3 regions of the Streptomyces sp. NPDC050842 genome follow, and region 1 is predicted to be linked to each of the others. Evidence: riboswitches for the same ligand, from Rfam matches in the RefSeq annotation. Region 1 holds a riboswitch; each other region holds the start of a gene.

What was found. Region 1 has a riboswitch for cyclic di-AMP ahead of ACIBG6_RS28295 (transglycosylase family protein). Riboswitches for the same ligand answer to the same signal wherever they lie in the genome.
Region 2: it holds a riboswitch for cyclic di-AMP, as region 1 does, so the genes downstream of both, ACIBG6_RS26750 (M23 family metallopeptidase) here and ACIBG6_RS28295 (transglycosylase family protein) in region 1, are expected to answer to the same signal.
Region 3: it holds a riboswitch for cyclic di-AMP, as region 1 does, so the genes downstream of both, ACIBG6_RS16990 (M23 family metallopeptidase) here and ACIBG6_RS28295 (transglycosylase family protein) in region 1, are expected to answer to the same signal.

The regions. Positions count from the first base shown of each region.
Region 1 is NZ_JBITGA010000009.1:66,017-73,615, reverse strand. Features, by position in the region: gene ACIBG6_RS28310 (globin domain-containing protein) at 1-731, opposite strand, end outside; gene ACIBG6_RS28305 (cytochrome P450) at 778-2,070, shown strand; gene ACIBG6_RS28300 (transglycosylase family protein) at 2,256-3,344, shown strand; cyclic di-AMP (ydaO/yuaA leader) riboswitch at 3,559-3,772, shown strand; gene ACIBG6_RS28295 (transglycosylase family protein) at 3,776-4,525, shown strand; gene eno (phosphopyruvate hydratase) at 4,850-6,136, shown strand; gene ACIBG6_RS28285 (septum formation initiator family protein) at 6,247-6,717, shown strand; gene ACIBG6_RS28280 (DUF501 domain-containing protein) at 6,758-7,297, shown strand; gene ACIBG6_RS28275 (exopolyphosphatase) at 7,294-7,599, shown strand, end outside.
Region 2 is NZ_JBITGA010000008.1:128,534-136,132, forward strand. Features, by position in the region: gene ACIBG6_RS26740 (M16 family metallopeptidase) at 1-1,055, shown strand, start outside; gene ACIBG6_RS26745 (M16 family metallopeptidase) at 1,082-2,449, shown strand; cyclic di-AMP (ydaO/yuaA leader) riboswitch at 2,651-2,814, shown strand; gene ACIBG6_RS26750 (M23 family metallopeptidase) at 2,827-3,609, shown strand; gene ACIBG6_RS26755 (GntR family transcriptional regulator) at 3,805-4,488, shown strand; gene ACIBG6_RS26760 (HPr family phosphocarrier protein) at 4,659-4,940, opposite strand; gene ACIBG6_RS26765 (GNAT family N-acetyltransferase) at 5,116-7,599, shown strand, end outside.
Region 3 is NZ_JBITGA010000005.1:19,901-27,499, reverse strand. Features, by position in the region: gene ACIBG6_RS17010 (hypothetical protein) at 1-210, shown strand, start outside; gene ACIBG6_RS17005 (PLP-dependent cysteine synthase family protein) at 285-1,325, shown strand; gene ACIBG6_RS17000 (MFS transporter) at 1,322-2,551, shown strand; gene ACIBG6_RS16995 (PP2C family protein-serine/threonine phosphatase) at 2,666-3,934, shown strand; cyclic di-AMP (ydaO/yuaA leader) riboswitch at 4,136-4,283, shown strand; gene ACIBG6_RS16990 (M23 family metallopeptidase) at 4,295-5,515, shown strand; gene ACIBG6_RS16985 (aldo/keto reductase) at 5,582-6,529, shown strand; gene ACIBG6_RS16980 (PrsW family intramembrane metalloprotease) at 6,536-7,599, opposite strand, start outside.

The sequences.
Region 1 (7,599 bases):
CCCGAAGGCGTCCGTGACGTGAGGCCGCCGCCGGCGGCGCTGAGCCGCAGGACCTCGCCGGGACCGGTCTCCTCGACGAGCGCCGTGCTCATCGCGCCGCCGGGGATCCGGCTCACATGGAGGTCGAGCGTGCCGTCGTCACGGGGCGCGTTCGCGACGGAGTAGGTGCGCCAGACGCGCGGGACGCGCAGCGAGCTGACGCTGACGTACTGGCCGGGGACATAGGGGAAGGGCTGCCGGGGCCGCAGGGTCAGGACGGCCAGGCTGTCGCCGTACCGCTCGTGGCGGACGACGTCCGCGTCCCACCAGGCGGGCTCGCCTGCCCCGGCGGCCTCGTCGGCGCCCGCCTGCATCAGCTCGACCACGAGCCCGTACGCCTCCGTCCAGGCCTTCTCCGCCTCGATGGTCCACGCGGACCCGGCGGCGTGCGCGAAGGCGCCGATCAGGCTCTCGCCGACGGCGGCGTACAGCGCGGGCGAGGCGAGGAACTTGCGGTGGTCGCGGCCCAGGTGCCCCAGATAGGCGGCGAGGGCGGGGTCCTCCAGGTGGGTCACCACATGCGTCAGCGCGGCGAAGAGCCGGTCCCGCTGCGGGACCATGTCCTCGGGGAAGAGCTCGCGCACTCCCGGGTTGTTCCAGAAGAGGTGCGAGTAGAAGAAGGTGACGGCGTGCTCGGCCCGTCTCTCGACGATCGCGAACGTGCTTCTGATCTGCTGGGGATCCACTGACATGAATCTAGGGCACGTCCGGCACCTCATGATCACAGGTTCTCCATACATGCGCCCCGCCTGTGACCCGGAGCCCTCCCTGTACGGTCGGGGAGTGAGTACCAGCCCCGCCCCCGAGCTCTTCACCTGGGAGTTCGCCAGCGATCCCTACCCCGCCTACGCCTGGCTGCGGGAGCACGCGCCCGTGCACCGCACCAGACTGCCCAGCGGGGTCGAGGCCTGGCTCGTGACCCGGTACGCGGACGCCCGGCAGGCCCTCGCCGACCAGCGTCTCTCCAAGAACCCGGCGCACCACGACGAGTCCCCGCACGCGAAGGGGAAGACGGGCATCCCGGGCGAGCGCAAGGCCGAGCTGATGACGCATCTGCTCAACATCGACCCGCCGGACCACACCCGGCTGCGGCGGCTCGTGTCGAAGGCCTTCACGCCGCGCCGGGTCGCGGAGTTCGCGCCGCGCGTGCAGGAGCTGACCGACCGGCTCATGGACGACTTCGTGGAGAAGGGGAGCGCCGACCTCATCCACGAGTTCGCGTTCCCGCTCCCCATCTACGCGATCTGCGACCTGCTCGGCGTGCCCCCGGAGGACCAGGACGACTTCCGGGACTGGGCCGGGATGATGATCCGGCACGGCGGCGGGCCGCGCGGCGGGGTCGCCCGGTCGGTGAAGAAGATGCGCGGCTATCTCGCGGAGCTGATCCACCGCAAGCGCGAGGAGCCGGGCGAGGACCTCATCTCGGGGCTCATCAGGGCCTCCGACCACGGTGAGCACCTCACCGAGAACGAGGCCGCCGCCATGGCCTTCATCATCCTCTTCGCCGGTTTCGAGACGACCGTGAACCTCATCGGCAACGGCGTCTACCAGTTGCTGCGCCATCCCGAGCAGCGGGAGCGGCTCCAGGCCTCGATCGCGGCGGGGGAGACGGGGCTGCTGGAGACGGGCGTCGAGGAGCTGCTGCGGTACGACGGGCCGGTGGAGATGGCGACCTGGCGGTACGCGACGCAGGCGCTGACCGTCGGCGGACAGGAGATCCCGGCGGGCGACCCGGTGCTCGTGGTCCTCGCCGCCGCCAACCGGGACCCGGAGCGGTTCGCGGAGCCGGACACGCTGGACCTCTCCCGGCGCGACAACCAGCACCTCGGGTACGGGCACGGCATCCACTACTGCCTGGGGGCGCCGCTCGCCCGCCTGGAGGGGCAGGCCGCGCTGGCCACGCTCCTGACGCGCCTGCCGGACCTGCGACTTGCGGCCGACCCGGCCGAACTGCGGTGGCGCGGCGGGCTCATCATGAGGGGATTGCGCACCCTTCCAGTGGATTTCACCCCTTCCGCACGCCTCCTATGAGTTGACGGACCGTCAGAAATGTGATCTTCACGTGATCGGGGGTCCATCGACTTGTGACGAGCGTTCGAATGCCGCTACGTTTCCCGGCAGTCTCAGCCGTCACGCGAAAGGCCCTCCGTATGCGCTCCGGGAACGGAAGACACCGTCGCCCCCGTCAGGCCCCCGCCATCGTCGTCGCCGCGGGAGTGACCGGATCCGCCCTGGCGCTGCCGCTGCTCGCCAGTGGCTCCGCCTCCGCCGCCGACGCGGCGACCTGGGACCGGGTCGCCGAGTGCGAGTCCGGTGGCCAGTGGAGTGCCAACTTCGGCAACGGCATGTACGGCGGCCTCCAGTTCACCCAGGACAGCTGGGAGCGGAACGGCGGCCTCGCCTACGCGCCCAGCCCCGACCTGGCCAGCCGCGCCCAGCAGATCGCGATCGCCGACACGGCGCTCGCCGGTGGCAGCAACGACTGGGCCACCTGCGCGCCCATCGCCGGTCTGTCGAACGACGGCAAGGTCACCGGGGTCAACCCGGGCCCCGCCACCGCCACGAAGGCGCCCACGGGGCCCGTGGCGGAATCGAACCGGACCGCGGGCGTCCCGGTCGCGCCCTCGGAGACCGCCGCCGCCGAGAAGTCGGCGGAGGAGTCCGCCACGGCCACCCCGACCACCGAGGGCGCCGAGGGCGCCGAGTCGCCCCGTACCGCGTCGAAGACCCCCGCCGCGTCCACCACCCCCGTCAGCCCCACCGCGCCGGTCAGTCCGACCGCGCCGGCGACGGCGGCCACCACCCCGGCCGCGCCGGGCACGGCGACCACCCCGGCCACTCCGGTCGGCCCGGCCACGCCGGGCACCCCGACCACCCCCGCCGCGCCGGACGCGTCCCTGACGCCCGTATCGCCCGGGGCGCCGAAGGATGACGCCTCGTCGGCCACGCCCGGCACCGGCAAGCACCGGGGCGACGCAGCTCCGGAGGAAACCGGCAAGACGGACACTCCTGTCGATTCCGGCAGACACGCTTCATCCACGGACAAGCTGGCGGAAACCCCTGCCGCCACACCCGTCACTGACGAGGCGAAGAAGTCGGACACAACGGACAGTCAGGACGCTTCGGACGCGTACACCGTGCGGCCCGGTGACAACCTGTCCGAGATTGCACAGGAGAACGAACTCCCCGGCGGCTGGAACGCCCTCTACGACGCCAACCGCGGGACGGTGGGCATCGATCCGGACCTCATCGTCCCTGGTCAGAGCCTCGACCTGACGATCGGTTCGGAAGCGAAGGCGGAGTAGTTCGGGGTCATATGTCCGGTTCTGGGGAAGTGAGACATGGGTCTCTTCGCCCCAACTGGCGTGTCACGTCCGCGAACTTTGCTCCCGTCACCTCCCACCTGCACAAACGCCCCCCACCGGAGGGCAAGTAGGGGCGAAATTTCCGTAATGCGCCTCTTTGAACTTCCGGTGGGTCTGTGTCTACGGTCGTAACCGCTCGCCACCGCGGGCCCCGTCGACCGAAACGCCGAATCCTGCCGTCGGCCGATGGGAACGTCGCGTAAGCGCCGTAGGCAGGAGCGGGGGACCCAAGGTAAGTGCCGACCCCGGCCGTTGAGACAGACGGCCGACGATCGGCTAGGGGTTAAGTCGCGTGCTAGGACACGCGGCCGGACAACTCATTGGTCCGAACCCGACAGCTCACCTCGTAGGCGTCGGTGAGGAGAATCTCCATGCTGTTTTCCGGCAAGGGCAAACACCGTCGTCCCTCCAAGGCCACCCAGGTCGTCACGCTCGTCGGCGTCACCGGTGTCGCCGTCGCCGCCCCGCTGATGACCGCGGGCACCGCCTCGGCCGCCACGTCCTCGGAGTGGGACCGCGTCGCCCAGTGCGAGTCCGGCGGCAACTGGTCCATCAACACCGGCAACGGGTACTACGGCGGCCTGCAGTTCTCCGCCTCCACCTGGGCCGCGTACGGCGGCACCGCCTACGCCTCGACCGCCAACCAGGCGTCGAAGTCCCAGCAGATCGCCATCGCCGAGAAGGTCCTCGCGGGCCAGGGCAAGGGTGCCTGGCCGTCCTGTGGCGTGGGCCTCTCCGGCGCCTCGTACGACGGCGGCTCCGCCGAGAGCGCGCCGCAGCAGCAGGCCGCGCCGAAGCAGGAGACCCAGCAGCAGCCGCAGCAGCAGCAGCGCTCGACCGAGCAGCCGACCACCCGCAGCGAGCAGCGCCAGGCCCCGAAGCAGGCCACGCAGCAGCAGGCCGCCCCGAAGGCCGCCACCAAGAAGACGGTCACCACCCCGACCGGCAAGGTGGTCAAGAAGGGTGACGGCGAGTACAAGGTCGTCGCCGGCGACACCCTCAGCAAGATCGCCGAGGCGCACGGCGTCAAGGGCGGCTGGGCCGAGCTCTTCGAGCTGAACAAGGACGTCGTCGACAACGCCGACCTCATCTACGTGGGCCAGCAGCTCCACCTGAAGTGAACCCGGCGGCTCGGGTGAGTCCGGCGGCTCGCCCGACCCCTCTATGACCCTCCCGCGGTGACCACCCCGGTCCGGCGCACTCTCCCCCGTGCGCGCCGGACCGGGGTTCCGTGTATCCGGCGCCCCTTTCAGGGCGACCTGACGGTTACCGTCCAGTAGATCTGGGGCCCTTCGTCCCGAGATGCATGCCCTCGGGTCCTTTTTCGTCCCAGGGGGCGGGCGTCCGGCCGGCCGGAGCCCCGGAGCCGGTTAGGCTCTTGTCGCAAGGCCGAGCGACCCTGCACCGGCCATGCGTCACATCCAGCGTCACATCCCAAAAAGGAGATGCTCGTGCCGTCCATCGACGTCGTCGTAGCCCGGGAAATCCTGGACTCCCGAGGTAACCCCACGGTCGAGGTCGAGGTCGGCCTCGACGACGGCAGCACCGGTCGTGCTGCTGTCCCGTCCGGTGCCTCCACCGGTGCGTTCGAGGCCATCGAGCTTCGCGACGGTGACCCGAACCGCTACCTCGGCAAGGGTGTCGAGAAGGCCGTCCTCGCCGTCATCGAGCAGATCGGCCCGGAGCTCGTCGGCTACGACGCCACCGAGCAGCGCCTGATCGACCAGGCGATGTTCGACCTCGACGCCACCGAGAACAAGGGCTCGCTCGGCGCCAACGCCATCCTCGGCGTCTCCCTCGCCGTCGCGCACGCCGCGTCCGAGGCCTCGGACCTCCCGCTCTTCCGCTACCTCGGCGGCCCGAACGCGCACCTGCTGCCCGTTCCGATGATGAACATCCTCAACGGTGGGTCGCACGCCGACTCCAACGTGGACATCCAGGAGTTCATGATCGCCCCGATCGGCGCGGAGTCCTTCTCCGAGGCCCTCCGCTGGGGTGCCGAGATCTACCACACCCTCAAGGGCGTGCTGAAGCGCAAGGGCCTCTCCACCGGCCTCGGCGACGAGGGCGGCTTCGCGCCGAACCTCGAGTCGAACCGCGCCGCCCTCGACCTCATCGTCGAGGCCATCAAGGAGGCCGGCTACACCCCGGGCTCCGACGTCGCGCTCGCCCTCGACGTGGCCGCGTCCGAGTTCTACAAGGACGGCAAGTACGAGTTCGAGGGCAAGTCCCGCACGGCCGCCGAGATGACCGAGTACTACGAGGAGCTCGTCTCCGCGTACCCGATGGTCTCCATCGAGGACCCGCTGTACGAGGACGACTGGGCGGGCTGGAAGGTCCTCACCGACAAGCTGGGCACCAAGGTCCAGATCGTCGGCGACGACCTCTTCGTCACCAACCCGGAGCGCCTCGCCCGCGGCATCGAGGAGGGCACCGCGAACGCCCTCCTGGTCAAGGTCAACCAGATCGGCTCGCTGACCGAGACCCTGGACGCCGTCGAGCTGGCCCAGCGCAACGGCTTCAAGTGCATGATGTCCCACCGCTCCGGCGAGACCGAGGACGTCACCATCGCCGACCTCGCCGTCGCGGTGAACTGCGGTCAGATCAAGACCGGCGCCCCGGCCCGCTCGGACCGCGTCGCCAAGTACAACCAGCTCCTGCGCATCGAGGAGATCCTCGACGACGCCGCGGTCTACGCCGGCCGCAGCGCCTTCCCGCGCTTCAAGGGCTGACCAGCAGATCAGGGGCTGACACCTCTCCGTAGTGCAGCTTCCGTACGTCCCCGTACTCGGTCCCGTACCGTGTGCGGGGACGTACGTATGAACAGGGGAGGCGACACGACATGGCCGCGAAGGACCGGGACCGGTTCTCGACCGCGACCCGGATCAGGCTGCTCGGCGAGCAGACCGCCGCCCGTGTCTACCGCTCCCAGACCCGCCGTCAGGCCCGCCGCTCCCGGCTCACCGGCCGTGCGGCCTTCCTCGCCCTCGTCGTCTGCTCTCTCGTCGTGGCCCTCGCCTACCCGATGCGGAGCTACGTCTCCCAGCAGGGCGAGATCGCCGACCAGGAGCGCCGGGCGGCCGAGGCGGCCCGCCGGGTCGAGGAACTGCGGGACGAGAAGGCCCGCCTCCAGGACCCGGCCTACGTCCGCCGCCTCGCCCGCGAGCACCTGCACTACCTGCTGCCCGGCGAGACCGGCTTCACCGTGAACGACCCCGACGCGGAGCAGCGGCCCCGCGCCGACCAGGGAGCGGCCGAGCGCCCCTGGTACGACAACCTCTGGGACGGCGTCGACCACGCCGACCGCCCCTGACCCCTCCTCCGCGACACACGAGCAAGGCAACCGAAAAGACATGGAAACGCCCCCTCCGCAGACCGAACGCACCGAGCCCACCGAGAAGGACATCGCCGCCTTCGAGCTCCAGCTCGGTCGGCCGCCCCGCGGCCTGCGCGCCATCGCGCACCGCTGCCCGTGCGGCAATCCGGACGTCGTCGAGACCGCGCCGCGGCTCCCCGACGGCACGCCGTTCCCGACGACGTACTACCTGACCTGCCCCCGGGCGGCCTCGGCCATCGGCACCCTCGAGGCCAACGGGGTCATGAAGGAGATGCAGGCCCGGCTCGCCACGGACCCGGAGCTCGCCGCCGCCTACCGGGCCGCGCACGAGGACTACATCGCCCGCCGTGACGCGATCGAGGTCCTGGAGGGCTTCCCGAGCGCCGGCGGCATGCCGGACCGCGTCAAGTGCCTGCACGTCCTCGTCGGCCACTCGCTGGCCGCGGGACCGGGCGTCAACCCGTTCGGCGACGAGGCCCTCGCGATGCTGCCGGAGTGGTGGGCGAAGGGCCCGTGCGTCACCCCGTGCACCGACGAAGGGAAGTCCGCGGAATGACCCGGGTCGCCGGAATCGACTGCGGGACGAACTCGATCCGCCTCCTCGTCGCCGACGTCCACCCCGAGACGGGTGACCTCGTCGAGCTGGACCGGCGGATGACGATCGTCCGGCTCGGGCAGGGCGTCGACAAGACGGGCCGGCTCGCGCCCGAGGCGCTGGAGCGGACCTTCGCGGCCTGCCGCGAGTACGCCGCGGTCATCAAGGAGCTCGGCGCCGAGAAGCTCCGCTTCGTCGCCACCTCCGCCTCGCGCGACGCCGAGAACCGCCAGGACTTCGTGAACGGGGTCGTGGAGATCCTG
Region 2 (7,599 bases), on a different contig from region 1:
CCAACTACTTCGAGACCATGCCCACCCACCAGCTGGAGCTCGCGCTCTGGCTGGAGGCCGACCGCATGGGCTCGCTGCTCGCGGCCCTGGACGACGAGTCCATGGAGAACCAGCGGGACGTCGTCAAGAACGAGCGCCGCCAGCGGTACGACAACGTGCCGTACGGCACGGCCTTCGAGAAGCTGACCGCGCTGGCCTACCCGGAGGGCCACCCGTACCACCACACGCCCATCGGTTCCATGGCGGACCTGGACGCCGCCACGCTGGAGGACGCGCGGAACTTCTTCCGCACGTACTACGCGCCGAACAACGCGGTGCTGTCGGTCGTCGGCGACATCGACCCGGCGGAGACCCTCGCCTGGGTCGAGAAGTACTTCGGCTCGATCCCCTCCCACGACGGCAAGCTGCCCCCGCGTGACGGCTCGCTGCCCGACGTCATGGGCTCCGAGCAGCGTGTGGTCCTGGTCGAGGAGGTCCCGGCGCGCGCGCTGATGGCCGCCTACCGGCTGCCGCACGACGGCACGCGCGAGTGCGACGCCGCCGACCTGGCCCTGACGGTCCTCGGCGGTGGCGAGTCCTCCCGCCTGCACAACCGCCTGGTCCGCCGGGACCGGACGGCCGTCGCCGCCGGCTTCGGCCTGCTGCGCCTCGCCGGGGCGCCCTCGCTGGGCTGGCTGGACGTCAAGACCTCCGGCGGCGTCGAGGTCCCGCAGATCGAGGCCGCCGTCGACGAGGAGCTCGCCCGCTTCGCCGCCGAGGGCCCGACGCCCGAGGAGATGGAGCGCGCGCAGGCCCAGTTGGAGCGCGAGTGGCTCGACCGGCTCGGCACCGTCGCGGGCCGCGCCGACGAACTGTGCCGGTTCGCCGTGCTGTTCGGCGACCCGCAGCTCGCCCTCACGGCCGTCGACCGGGTCCTCGACATCACCGCCGAGGAGGTGCAGGCGGCCGCCAAGGCCAAGCTGCGCCCCGACAACCGCGCGGTGCTCGTCTACGAGCCGGTGGCCACCGAACAGAGCGAGAGCGACAGCGACGAGGAAGAGGGAGCGGACCAGTGACCGACGCTGCCGTGTCTTTGACGAGCATGGACTTCCACCCGCAGCCCGCGCCGGGCGTCGCCAGGCCCTGGGCGTTCCCGGCCCCGGACCGCGGCTCCCTGGCCAACGGCCTGACCCTGCTGACCAGCCACCGCCCCGGCCAGCAGGTCGTGGCCGTGGAGCTCTTCCTGCCGGCTCCGCTGGACGCCGAGCCGGCCGGTCTCGACGGCGTCGCCACGATCATGGCCCGCGCGCTCTCCGAGGGCACGGACCAGCGTGACGCCGAGGAGTTCGCGGCCGAGCTGGAGCGCTGCGGCGCCACGCTCGACGCGCACGCGGACCACCCGGGCGTGCGGGTCTCCCTCGAGGTGCCCGTCTCCCGGCTGCCCAAGGCGCTCGGGCTGCTCTCCGAGGCGCTGATCGCCCCGGCGTTCTTGGACACCGAGATCGAGCGCCTCGTGCGCAACCGCCTCGACGAGATCCCGCACGAGACGGCCAACCCGGCCCGCCGCGCCGCCAAGCAGCTCTCCAAGGAGCTGTTCCCGGCCGAGGCCCGGATGTCCCGGCCGCGTCAGGGCACCGAGGAGACCGTCGAGGCGATCGACGCCGCCGCGGTCCGCGCCTTCTACGAGGCGTACGTCCGGCCCGCCACGGCCACCGCGGTGGTCGTCGGCGACCTGACCGGCGTCGACCTGGACAAGGTCCTCGCCGAGACCCTGGGCGCCTGGACGGGCGAGCCGGCCGAGCCGCTGCCGATGCCGCCGATCACGGCCGACGACACCGGACGGGTCGTCATCGTGGACCGTCCCGGCGCGGTCCAGACCCAGTTGCTGATCGGCCGGATCGGCGCCGACCGGCACGACAGCGTCTGGGCTGCCCAGGTCCTGGGCACGTACTGCCTCGGTGGCACCCTCACCTCGCGGCTCGACCGCGTCCTGCGTGAGGAGAAGGGCTACACGTACGGCGTGCGGGCCTTCGGGCAGGTGCTCCGCTCCGACGCCGAGGGGAACGGTGCCTCGATGCTCGCCATCAGCGGCTCGATCGACACCCCCAACACCGGCCCGGCACTTGACGACCTGTGGAAGGTGCTGCGGACCCTCGCCGCGGAGGGCCTCACCGACGCCGAGCGCGAGACGGCCGTGCAGAACCTGGTGGGCGTGGCACCGCTCAAGTACGAGACGGCCGCCTCGGTCGCCGGGACGCTCGCCGACCAGGTCGAGCAGCACCTCCCGGACGACTACCAGGCCCAGTTGTACGCGCGGCTCGCCGAGACGGGCACGGTCGAGGCGACCGCGGCCGTCGTCAACGCCTTCCCCGTGGACCGGCTCGTGACCGTGCTCGTGGGCGACGCGGCACAGATCGCGGAGCCGGTGCGCGCGCTCGGCATCGGTGAAGTCACCGTGGTGACCGGCTGATCGCACGCGCCGACCCGGCGACGGAAGGCCTCGACGTCATGATTTCGTCGAGGCCTTCCGCTTTGTCCGTATTGAGGGCAAGGGTGGCTGTCTGCCCTGTGGCATGTCTTACAAACAGGCGTGTCTGTTTGGTGATTGACAGACGATCCCATAGCGTCGGTGCGGCTGTTCGTCAGTTGCACGTGCCGCATTCGCGGCAACGGACAGTCATCGCCGAGTCCCCGTCAGGCGCGAGCCTGGGGAGCCGGGGACCCACACAGTCCCTGGGGTGAATCGGGCGCCTTCGTCACGTACGGAGGGGCTCGTAGGAGACCTTCCTGCTCCGAACCCGTCAGCTAACCCGGTAGGCGAGAAGGAAGGAAAGGATCAGCCCCTACATGGCGTTCACCCGTGCCACCGGGAAGCATCGTGGTCCGAGCCGGATGGCGCGCCGCAGCGTGGGCATCGCCGGCGTCGCGACGCTCGCCACCACCGGCGTCATCGGAACCTTCGCTTCCCCGGCGCTCGCCGCCGACACGGACAACCGCTCCGCCGAGGACACCGGCCTCACGCAGGTGATCACCGAGGACTCGCTCGCGGACCGGATCGACGCCCAGGCCGCCGCCCAGGAGCAAGAGGCCTTCGAGGCCATCGTCAAGGCGAAGGCCCAGGCCGAGGCCCGCGCCGAGGCGAAGCGCAAGGCCGAGGCCCGTGCCAAGGAGGTCCGCGAGGAGCGCGAGCGCGCCGCCCGCGAGGCCGAGCGCCGGCGACTCGCCTCCTTCCAGCTCCCCGTGGCCGGCTCGTACGTGACCACCGGCTACAAGACCGGCGGCTCGCTCTGGTCCTCCGGCAGCCACTCCGGCATCGACTTCCACGCCTCCTACGGCAGCTCGGTCGTCTCCGTCGGCTCCGGCACCGTCGTCGAGGCCGGCTGGGGCGGCGCGTACGGCAACAACATCGTCATCCAGATGAACGACGGCACGTACACCCAGTACGGTCACCTCTCGTCCATCGGGGTCTACGTCGGCCAGACCGTCGAGCCGGGCCAGCAGATAGGCATCTCGGGCTCGTCCGGCAACTCGACCGGCCCGCACCTCCACTTCGAGGCGCGGACGGGCTCCGACTACGGCTCGGACCTGAACCCCATCTCCTACCTCCGCGCCCGCGGCGTCAGCCTCTGACACCTCGCGCATCGCGTCGCAAAAGCCCCGGCTCGTACTGAGCCGGGGCTTTTCGCTGACCGAAACATATCGCTGGATTCCACGGGGGCATCGGAAATTCCGGCCTGCTGCAATAGAGTCGCGGAACAGACGCAGAACGGACGCGGAACATGCGTCGCTCGAATTGTCTCTCGCGGACCAAGGCGGAGGTCGGACATGCGCGTACCCGCGCAATCGGTATGCACGGCGATCCGGGACGACATCGTCTCCGGTGTCTTCGAGCGGGGCGGGCGGCTGACCGAGGAGCAGCTCGCGCGCCGCTACGGGGTCTCCCGTGTCCCGGTCCGTGAGGCCCTGCGCACCCTGGAGTCCGAGGGCTTCGTCGTCACCCGCCGCCATGCCGGCGCCCATGTCGCCGAGCCCACCGAGCAGGAGGCGGCCGATCTGCTCGACATGCGGGCCCTCCTCGAACCGCTGGGCGCCGCCCGCGCCGCGCAGCGGCGCACCGAGGCGCACCTGAAGGTCCTCCGCGGCCTGGTCAGGCTGGGGCAGGAGCGGGCCAGGCGCGGCCAGGGCGAGGATCTGCGCTCGCTCGGGGGCTGGTTCCACGAGACGCTGGCGCAGGCCTCCGGCAGTCCGGCGCTGACCGCGCTGCTCACCCAGCTGCGGCACAAGATCGCCTGGATGTACGCGGTCGACCAGCCCGCCCACCCCGTGGAGGCCTGGTCCGAGCACGGAGCCATCGTGGACGCCGTCGCGCGCGGCGACGCCGAGCGGGCCAGGGCGCTGACGGCGCTGCACGCGGAGCGCTCGTTGGGACTGCACCGGCTCAAAAGGCCGGAGCGCGGTCGTGTGAGGGTTTCGCAACATGTCGTCAACACGGCGAGCGGCCGGAATTAACGCGCGCACCGTATACAAAGAATAGGAATTCGACGGAGCCTGTTTGGGCTGCCCGGAAACACCGGCTCCGGAAATGTGAAAACCGCGACCTCCGGAATTCCGGGTGTCGCGGTTTCGTCGTACGGGGAACGCGTCGTACGGGGGAACGCGTCGTACGGGGGAAAGCGGGGTCAGACGGTCTCGGGGAGCTCGTCGAGACCCTCGGCGACCAGCTTCGCGAGACGGTCGAGCGCGACCTCGGCGCCGTCGGCCTCCGAAGCGAGGACGATCTCCTCGCCGCCCTGCGCGCCCAGGCCGAGCACCGCGAGCATCGAAGCGGCGTTCACGGGGGTGCTGTCGGACTTGGCGATCGTCACCGGAACGCCGGAAGCCGTGGCGGCACGGACGAAGATGGACGCGGGGCGGGCGTGGAGGCCCTCGGCCCAGCCGACGTTGACGCGGCGCTCAGCCATGGTGTTGCCCTTCAAGTCTCAAGCGGGTTGTCTAGACCAGTCTCTCATGTGATGCGCGGTGCTCGTGCCGACCTTCGACCCGGACCGCACCGACTTTCGGTCCTCCTCACCTTGCACGGCACGCACCTGCCGCGCGACCGGTGCCGGTGTCGCACACCGGCCGTAGGCTGGCCCCATGCAGAGCGCGTCGGAGCAGTCGGAAGCGGCGGATCGACCGGCATCACCGGCACCTGCCCCATCGCCGGAGCACGCCTATCCCGATCACTGGGAGGCGGACGTGGTCCTCCGGGACGGCGGCACCGCGCGCATCAGGCCCATCACCGCCGACGACGCCGACCGGCTGGTCAGCTTCTACGAGCAGGTGTCGGACGAGTCCAAGTACTACCGCTTCTTCGCGCCCTACCCGCGGCTCTCCGCGAAGGACGTCCACCGGTTCACCCACCACGACTTCGTCGACCGGGTGGGCCTCGCCGCGACGGTGGGCGGCGAGTTCATCGCCACCGTCCGCTACGACCGCATCGACGACCGCGGCATGCCCGCCTCGGGACCGGCCGACGAGGCCGAGGTCGCCTTCCTCGTCCAGGACGCGCACCAGGGGCGCGGCGTCGCCTCCGCCCTGCTCGAACACATCGCGGCCGTCGCGCGCGAGCGGGACATCCGGCGCTTCGCCGCGGAGGTGCTCCCTGCCAACAACAAGATGATCAAGGTCTTCACGGACGCGGGCTACACCCAGAAGCGGAGCTTCGAGGACGGCTCCGTCCGGCTCCACCTCGACCTCGAACCGACCGTCCGCTCTCTCGCCGTCCAGCGCGCGCGGGAGCAGCGGGCGGAGGCGCGATCCGTCCAGCGGCTCCTCACACCCCGCTCCGTCGCCGTCGTCGGCGCCGGGCGCGCGCCCGGCGGGGTCGGCCGGACCGTCCTCCGCAATCTCCTCGGCGCCGGCTTCACCGGCCGCGTCCACGCGGTGAACGCCGCGCTCACCGACGGTCCGGCGGAGCTCGACGGAGTCCCCGCCCACCGCTCCGTCGCGGCCATCGGCGAGCCCGTGGACCTGGCGATCGTCGCCGTCCCCGCCGAGCGCGTGCCGGAGGTCGTCGCCGACTGCGGCGAGCACGGGGTGCTGGGCCTCGTCGTCCTCTCCGCCGGGTACGCGGAGAGCGGCCCGGCCGGCCGGGAGCGGCAGCGCCAGCTCGTACGGCAGGCCCGCTCGTACGGGATGCGGATCATCGGGCCGAACGCGTTCGGGATCATCAACACCTCCGAGGACGTCCGGCTCAACGCCTCGCTCGCCCCCCACATGCCGGCCGCCGGGCGGATCGGGCTCTTCACCCAGTCCGGCGCGATCGGGATCGCGCTCCTCGCCGGCCTCCACCGGCACGGCGCGGGGCTCTCCTCCTTCATCTCGGCCGGCAACCGCGCCGACGTGTCCGGGAACGACTTCCTCCAGCACTGGTACGACGACCCGGGTACGGACGTCGTCCTCCTCTATCTGGAGTCGATCGGCAACCCCCGGAAGTTCACCCGGCTGGCCCGCCGCACCGCGGCGGTCAAGCCGGTCGTGGTCGTCAAGGGAGCCCGGCACAGCGGCAGCGCGCCGCCCGGCCACCGGGTGCCCGTCACCCGCATCCCGCACGCCACGGTCTCCGCGCTGCTGCGCCAGGCCGGGGTGATCCGCGTCGACACCGTCACCGAACTCGTGGACGCCGGACTGCTCCTCGCCGCCCAGCCGCTGCCCGCCGGGCCCAGGGTCGCGATCCTCGGCAACTCCGAGTCGCTCGGCCTCCTCACGTACGACGCCTGCCTGACCGAGGGACTGCGCCCGCTGCGGCCGCTCGACCTGACGACCGCGGCGGGCCCGGCGGACTTCCGGGACGCGCTGGCCGCGGCGCTCGCGGACGAGACGTCCGACGCGGTCGTGGTGACCGCGATCCCCTGGGTCGGGGAGAACGGCGCCACCGAGTCCGGCGACGGGGAGGTCCTCGCGGCCTCTCTGCGCGAGGCCGTCGCGTCCGTACCCGCCCCGGCGAAGCCCGTCGTCGTCGTCCACGTCGAGATGGGCGGCCTCGCGGAGGCCCTCGCGGTCGCGACGAGCACGAGGCCGGCGCCGACGGGCACGAGGCCGGCGCCGGCTGGGACCCGTACGGCATCGGCTCCGGCCCGCCCCGCGACGGCAGCTGTCACCGGCACCGCCGCCCCGGCCGCCGCCCCGGCCACCGGGGAGACCGCCGACCCGGGCTCCGCCCCGAGCGCCGGTCCTGCCGCCCCCGATCCTGCCGTCGCGTCGACCGCCGACCCGACCCCCGGCCGGCAGGCCACCATCCCCGCCTATCCCGCCGCCGAGCGCGCCGTGCGGGCCCTGGCCGAGGCCGTGCGGTACGGGCAGTGGCGGCGGCAGGCCGCCGAGCCCGGACGGGTGCCCGAGTACGAGGACATCGACGAGCCAGGAGCCGCGGCGCTCATCGAGCGGGTGCTCGGTGACGGCGGCGACGGCGGCGAAACGGACGCGCGGGGTGTGACCCTCGACACCGCGGAGGCGGGGGAGCTGCTCTCGCGGTACGGGATCACCGTCCTGCCCACCCTCCCCGCGCCCACCCCCGACCACGCCGTCGCGGCCGCCCGCCGGCTCGGCTACCCCGTCGCGCTCAAGACGACCGCGCCC
Region 3 (7,599 bases), on a different contig from region 1:
GGCGAGGTGTGGTCGTTCGACGCCCACCTGCCCGCGCAGACCGCCGCCTCGCAGCTCGCCGCGCCGTACGTCTCAGCCGGGGTCGTCACCCCGTCCTCGTGCGCGGCGGACCACCGCACCGACCCCCGCGCGCGCTGCGTCCGGGGCAGGGCGGGACCCGGCCCCGAGCCGGGTCGTCTGCTGATCGCCCTCGGAGTGGACCGGAACTGAGCCGGGTCCCGAGCGTGCCCCGCACGCGCGTGACCAGGTTCCCTTCGGCGTACCACCTCAAGGACGTACCTCCCGTGAACAGTCTCCTGTTCGGCAACACCCCGCCCATCGCCGTCCAGACCGTCGGCAACACGCCCGTCCTCTGGACGGACGACGGCTACTGGGCCAAGCTCGAAGGCTTCAACTTCGGCGGCATCAAGGACCGCGCCGCCCTCTACATGGTCGAGCAGGCCCGCCGCCGCGGTGAGCTGCGGCCCGGCGCCCCGATCGTCGAGTCGACGTCCGGGACGCTCGGCCTCGGACTCGCCCTCGCGGGCGTGCTCCACGGCCACTCCGTGCACGTCGTCACCGACCCCGGCCTCGAACCGATCGTCGAGCGGATGCTCGTCGCCCACGGCGCCCGGGTCCACGTCGCCGCCGAGCCCAGCCCGCGGGGCGGCTGGCAGCAGGCCCGGATGGACCTGGTCGCCGAGCTGCTCGGGCGCCTCGACGGGGCCTGGTGGCCCAACCAGTACGGGAACCCCGACAACTGCGACGCGTACGCCGGGCTCGCCGCCGAGCTGTCCGGGCAGCTCGACCGGATCGACGTCCTCGTCTGCGCCGTCGGCACCGGAGGCCACTCGGCCGGGATCTCCCGCGCGCTGCGCGCCGGCGGCAGCCCCGCCCTGGAGCTGGTCGGGGTGGACTCGGTGAACTCCACCGTCTTCGGTCTCCCGGCCGGGGAGCGGCTGATGCGCGGCCTCGGCTCCTCCATCCATCCGGCCAACGTCGACCACGGGGCGTTCGACGAGGTCCACTGGGTGGCTCCCGCGGAGGCGGTACGGGCGGCCCGCCGGCTGGCCTCGCGTCAGTTCGCCACCGGCGGCTGGAGCGTGGGCGCGGTCGCGCTCGTCGCCGGGTGGCTGGCCCGCACCCGGCCGCGCGGGACGCGGATCGCGGCGGTCTTCCCCGACGGGCCGCAGCGGTACTTCGACACGGTCTTCAACGACGAGTTCTGCGCGGCGCACGGGCTCCTCGACGGGCCGGTGCGGGAGGACCCCGTCGCGTACGAGGCGGACACGCCCGTCGACGGCTGGACCCGCAGGGTCCTGGACCGGCGGGGGCTGGGGCGTTGAGCACCACGACCGCGCCTCCCCAGGGAGGCGTCTGGAAGCAGAGCCGCACCTTCGACCCGGCCGTGCGGCTGCTCTTCCTCAACCAGCTCACCATCAACCTCGGCTTCTACATGCTCATGCCGTTCCTGGCCGCGCACCTCGCGGACGGGCTCGGCATGGCGGCCTGGTCGGTCGGCCTCGTCCTCGGCGCCCGCAACCTCTCCCAGCAGGGCATGTTCCTGGTCGGCGGGGCGCTCGCCGACCGGCTCGGCTTCAAGCCGCTCATCGTCGCCGGCTGCGCGCTGCGGACGGTCGGCTTCGGGGCGCTCGCCTTCGCTCAGTCGCTGCCGATGCTGATCGCCGCCTCGCTCGCGACCGGGCTCGCGGGGGCGCTGTTCAACCCGGCGGTCCGGGCCTGCCTCGCGGCGGAGGCGGGGGAGGAGCGGCGGGTGCAGGCCTTCGCGCTGTTCCACGCGTACTACCAGGCCGGCATCCTGCTCGGGCCGCTCGTGGGGGTGGCGCTGACCGGGGTGTCGTTCCGGCTGACGTGCACGGTGGCGGCCGTCCTGTTCGCCGGCCTGACCCTCGTACAGCTCCGGCATCTGCCCGTCCGCGGCGGGGACGCGCCTTCGGCGGGGGAGGACGGGCGGGGGCAGTTCCGTACGGTCCTCTCCCACCGCACGTTCTGGCTCTTCTCCCTCGCCATGACCGGCTCGTACGTGCTGTCGTTCCAGGTCTATCTGGCGCTGCCGCTCGCGGCGGAGGGCACGGGGCTCACGACGGCGCTGTTCGTCGTCTCGGCGCTGGTCGCGCTCGCCGGGCAGCTGCGGATCACGGCCTGGTGCCGGCGCCGCCTCGACCGCGAGCGGTGCCTGGTCCTCGGGCTCGCGCTGATGGGCGGGGCCTTCCTGGTCCCGGCGGCGCTGGGCAGGGGCGTGGCGGGGCTGCTGCTGTGCGCGGCGGTCCTGGCCGTCGCGAACGCCGTGCTCTACCCGTACGAGATGGACACCGTCGTCGCCCTCTCCCGGGGGCGCTGGGTGGCCACCCACTACGGGCTCTACAACACGGTCTGCGGGATCGGGATCACCCTCGGGAACCTGGCGACGGGCGCGCTGCTCGACGTCACGGGGTGGTCGGCGGTGCCGTGGCTGGCGCTGTGCGCGGTGGGTCTGGTGTGCGCGGGGGCGGTCGCCCTCCTCGCCCGCGGCGGACGTCTCGCGGAGCCGCCGGCGCCGGAAGCCCCTTAGGGGGCGTACGCCAGTCGGCCCCACGGGGGTCGCCGCCGGGTGCGGCGGCGGCCACCCTGGGAGGGCGCGGTACGAGAACACCGTGGCCGGTACGGACCGGGCAGGAGAGCACAGGTGGGGCACCCCCGAGGAGCAGCGGGTCGCGGGCGGCGGGGCGGAGAGGGCCGCCCCGGCACGTACGGACGGGCCCGGCGGTTCCTCCGGGCGCTGCCCCCGCTGATCATCGTGGGCGGTGTCGTCTTCGACCTGTCGACGCCGGCCACGTACACGGCCGCGCCGCTCTTCTCCGCCGCCCCGCTGATCGCCGCGCCGTTCTTCTCGACGCTCACGACCCTGCTCACCGGGATCGCCGCCGTCCTCGCCTCCGTCGGGCTGCACGTCTACAACGGCACGGCGACCCAGGTCCCGTCCCTCACCGAGGTCTTCACCGTCGTCACCGTCTCCGCGCTCGCGATGCTGGTCAACCGGGTCGTGCGGCGCAGCGGCGAGCGGCTGGCCTCCGCCCGGGTCATCGCGGAGACCGCGCAGAAGGCGGTGCTGCCGACGCCTGCCGAGCGGATCGGCGGGCTGCAGTGCGCGGCCCGTTACGAGGCGGCCCAGGCGGACGCGTTCATCGGCGGTGACCTGTTCGCCGTGCAGGACACGCCGCACGGGGTGCGGCTCGTCGTCGGGGACGTGCGCGGCAAGGGGATGGAGGCGGTCGAGGCCGTCGCCGTCGTGATCGGGGCGTTCCGGGAGGCGGCCGAGCAGGAGGCGAGTCTGGAGGGGGTGGCGCAGCGGCTGGAACGGGCGCTGGCCCGGGAGGGGACCCGCAGGGACGGGCTCGACGCCTTCGAGGGGTTCACGACGGCCGTCCTGGCGGAGATCCCGCGCGCCGACGGGACGGGCGGGGGCGAGGGCGAGGGTGACGCCGGGAGCGTGCGCGGGGCCGGGAGCGTACGGGTCGTCAACCGCGGCCATCCGCCCCCGCTGTTGCTGTACGCGGACGGGAACCTGGACGTGCTGGATCCGGCGGAGCCGGCGCTGCCGCTCGGCATGGGCGAGCTGGCGGCGTGGCCGGACCGGGCCGAGGAGCGGCCGTACCCGCCGGGCGCGACGCTGCTGTTCTACACGGACGGCCTCTCGGAGGCGCGGAACACGGAGGGCGTCTTCTACGACCCGGCGTCCCGCCTCGCCGGGCGGATCTTCCCGGGACCCGAGGAACTGCTCGACGCCCTCGTGGACGACGTACGGCTCCACACGGGTGGCGGGTCGACGGACGACATGGCGCTGCTCGCGCTGAGCAGGCCCGCGACGGGGCAGCAGGAGCGGCGCCGGACGATGCCGGTGGTGCCGCCGGCGTCACCGGGAGCGCCCCCGATCCGCCCCGGTCACCAGGCGTAGTCGCGGGGTGTCGCTGCGATAACAATTGACATAACGTCAGATCGCGAGTGTTTGGCCGTCTCTTGCTGAAGGGCGGTCAACTCGGGCGATTCCCCACCAATTCAATGAATGATCACCGGGAACAGCTTGGAATCGGACCCCCCTGTCTATTAACGTTCGATAACGCAGCGCGGTCGTCACAACCGTCGCAAGAGACGGCACCGTGCGCACGCGCCGAATCCTGAAAAGGAACCGGGGAACCACTACTTGGGGTGAATCGGGCCCTTCGCACCTTGTGCGACCGCGCCCGTAGGAGACCTTCCTGCTCCGAACCCGTCAGCTAACCCGGTAGGCGAGAAGGAAGGAAAGGAGCGCGCCTTCGTGGCGTCCAACACTCCCGCACCCGAAGCCCCCTTCGATGCCTTCGGTGGTGGTGCGGGTCCTGCCGCTCCGGACACCGAGTGGAACCCCACCGAGGGAACCCTCCGCGCCGAGAGCCGCTCCGGCGGCCGGCACCGGGTCGTCAAGCAGCGCTCCAACTTCGCCCGTTCCTCCACCGTCCTCGGCGTCGGCGTCATCGCGGCCGTCGGTGCGGGCGGCCTCGCCACCGCGCAGGAGAAGCCGCCGGTCGCGATATCGCTCCCGGACCTCCCGGACCTCGCCGACCTGAACCTCCCGGCCGCCGAGGACCTCCCCGGTGTCGGCGAGCTGTTCGCCGACGACGCGGACGACGCCGACCAGCGCATCCAGGACACCATCGACCGGACCGGCGGCAACCCGAACCCGCTCACCGCCGCCACGTACGTCACCCCGGCCGGCGAGAAGGCGGACGGCACCGCCGCGACCGCCCGGACCACCCAGGCCGGTTACACCACGCAGACCGGGACCGCCGAGACCACCGCGACGGCCACCGCCGCCGGCACGGCCGACGCGGGCGAGATCCTGCGCGCCCGCATCCTCCAGCAGGCCGAGCAGCAGCAGGCCTCCGCCGACGCCGCCGAGAAGCTCGCCGCCGAGAAGGCCGCGGCCGAGAAGGCGGCGGCCGAGGCCGCGGCCAAGGCAGAGGCGGCGGAGAAGGCGGCCGCCGAGGCGAAGGCCAAGGCCGAAGCGGAAGCCAAGGCCAAGGCGGAGGCGGAAGCGAAGGCGGAGGCCGAGCGGAAGGCCGCGGAGGCCGAGGCCGAGCGCCTCGCCCAGCTCGCCGCCAGCTACTCGATGCCCCTCTCCTCGTACTCCGTCAGCGCCACCTACATGCAGTCCGGCTCGATGTGGTCCTCCGGCTACCACACCGGTCTCGACTTCGCCGCCCCCACGGGCACCCCGCTCAAGGCCGTCCACAGCGGCACGGTCAAGTCGGCGGGCTGGTCCGGCTCCTACGGCTACCGGGTCGTCCTGGAGCTGGAGGACGGCACCGAGGTCTGGTACGCGCACCTCTCCTCCATGACGGTCGGCGCGGGTCAGACCGTGACCACCGGCGAGACGATCGGCCGCGTCGGCGCCACCGGCAACGTCACCGGCGCCCACCTCCACATGGAGGTCCACACCTCCGGCGGCGACGGCATCGACCCGGCGGCCTGGCTCCGCTCCAAGGGCCTGCCGATCTGATCCCGCCTGCCGATCTGATCCGCCCAGCGCGGAATAGGCCCGGCGGCGCGGAGGGTTGACGAACCCATGACTTCTCTCCGCACGCTGGGCTCTTCCGATCTGCACGTCTTCCCGCTCGCCCTGGGCGGCAACGTCTTCGGCTGGACCGCCGACGAGGCACAGTCCTTCGCCGTCCTCGACGCCTACGCCGCCGCCGGCGGAAACTTCGTCGACACCGCGGACATGTACTCCGCCTGGGCCGAGGGCAACGAGGGCGGCGAGTCCGAGACCGTCATCGGCCGCTGGCTCGCCTCCCGCGGCAACCGCGACGACATCGTCGTCGCCACCAAGGTCGGCGCCCACCCCCGCTTCAAGGGGCTCTCCGCCACCACCATCAAGGCGGGCGTGGAGGAATCGCTGCGCCGCCTCGGCACCGACCGCATCGACCTCTACTACACGCACTTCGACGACGAGTCGGTCCCGGTCGAGGAGATCGTCACCGCCCTCGACCAGCTCGTGAAGGACGGCACGGTGCGGGCCGTCGCCGCCTCCAACATCTCCCCGGAGCGGCTGCGCGCCTCCCTCGACTTCGCGGAGGCCGAGGGCCTCGCCCGGTACGTCGCGCTCCAGCCGCACTACAACCTGGTCTCGCGCGACACCTACGAGGGTCCGCTCCTGGAGACCGTCGAGAGCGCCGGGCTCGCCGCCGTCCCGTACTTCGGGCTCGCCTCCGGTTTCCTCACCGGCAAGTACCGCCCCGGTGCCACCGTCGACAGCGTCCGCGCCTCCGGGGCCGGCGAACACCTGGACACCGAGCGGGGCCGGGCCGTGCTCTCCGCGCTCGACGCGGTCGCCGAGGCCCACGAGGCCGAGCTCGCCACCGTCGCCCTCGCCTGGCTGGCCTCCCGGCCGACCGTCGCCGCGCCGATCGCCTCGGCCCGTACGGTCGAGCAGCTCCCGGCCCTGGTGGCGTCCGCGGACCTCACCCTGACGGAGGCCGACCTGACGCTCCTGACGAAGGCCTCGGCAGTCTGATTCCGCCTAACTGCGGTAGGGGTTGTAGCCGCCGTAGTCCAGATACTGCGGCGGCGCCCACACCCGGCCGGTCGCCCGCGCCGCGTACGTGAGCGCGGGGGAGGCGACCGCCCGGCGCTGCCAGAGGTGGTGCAGGAGCTCCTGCTCCCGCGCCGGGAAATCGGGTCCGGCCGTGCCGCGCCGGGCCCGGTCCCGCAGGAACGCGAGGGTCGTCGCGAAGGACTCGTACTCGCCGACGGCCCGCGCCGCCGGAGCGCCGTACGTCCGGGCGGCGAAGGCGCGCGCCACCTGGCGGGCGCGCATCGAGGAGAGGGCGAGCGGCTCGGCGGGGGAGAGCCAGCCGGCCGCCGCGTACGCCGGGAGCGTCCCGGATATCGTGCGCAGCTCGCGCTGCCGGCTCCACACGGCAAGCCAGGTCAGCAGGCCGAAGGCGGGGACCATGAAGCAGGCGTACACCACGTAGAAGGCGAGGGGTCCGCCGAAGGTGGCGGCGCCGTTCCAGGCGGCGTGCATGCCCATGGCGAGCAGCAGTCCGGTGATCGGCAGCAGCACCCGCCGGACCCGCTTCCCGCGCGGTGCGAGCGCGGCGAGGCCGAAGCCGATGCCGGTGAGCACGGTGAAGAGCGGATGCGCGAACGGCGACATCACGACCCGTACGAAGAAGGTTCCGGCGGTCACCGAGCCGATGCCGGAGGAGCCGAACTCCTGGTCCTCCCCGAAGGCGTTGCCGAGGTAGAGGATGTTCTCGGTGAAGGCGAAGCCGGTCGCGGTGAAACCGGCGGCGACGACCCCGTCGACGAGTCCGCCGAAGTGCCGTCGGCGGAAGAGGAACAGCAGCAGGATCGCGGCGGCCTTCGCGGTCTCCTCCACGACCGGCGCGATCACCGTGGCGCCGAGGGTGTCCGCCGAGTCCGGGTCGGCGGTGGCCGTCGCGATCCAGCGGACCGCGAAGGTGTTCGCCAGGATCGCGACGAGCGCGGCGGCGAAGGCGCCCCACGCGAAGGCGAAGAGCAGGTTCTTCCAGGGGCCCGGCTCGACCCGGTCGAGCCAGCGGAACGCGGCCATGAGCA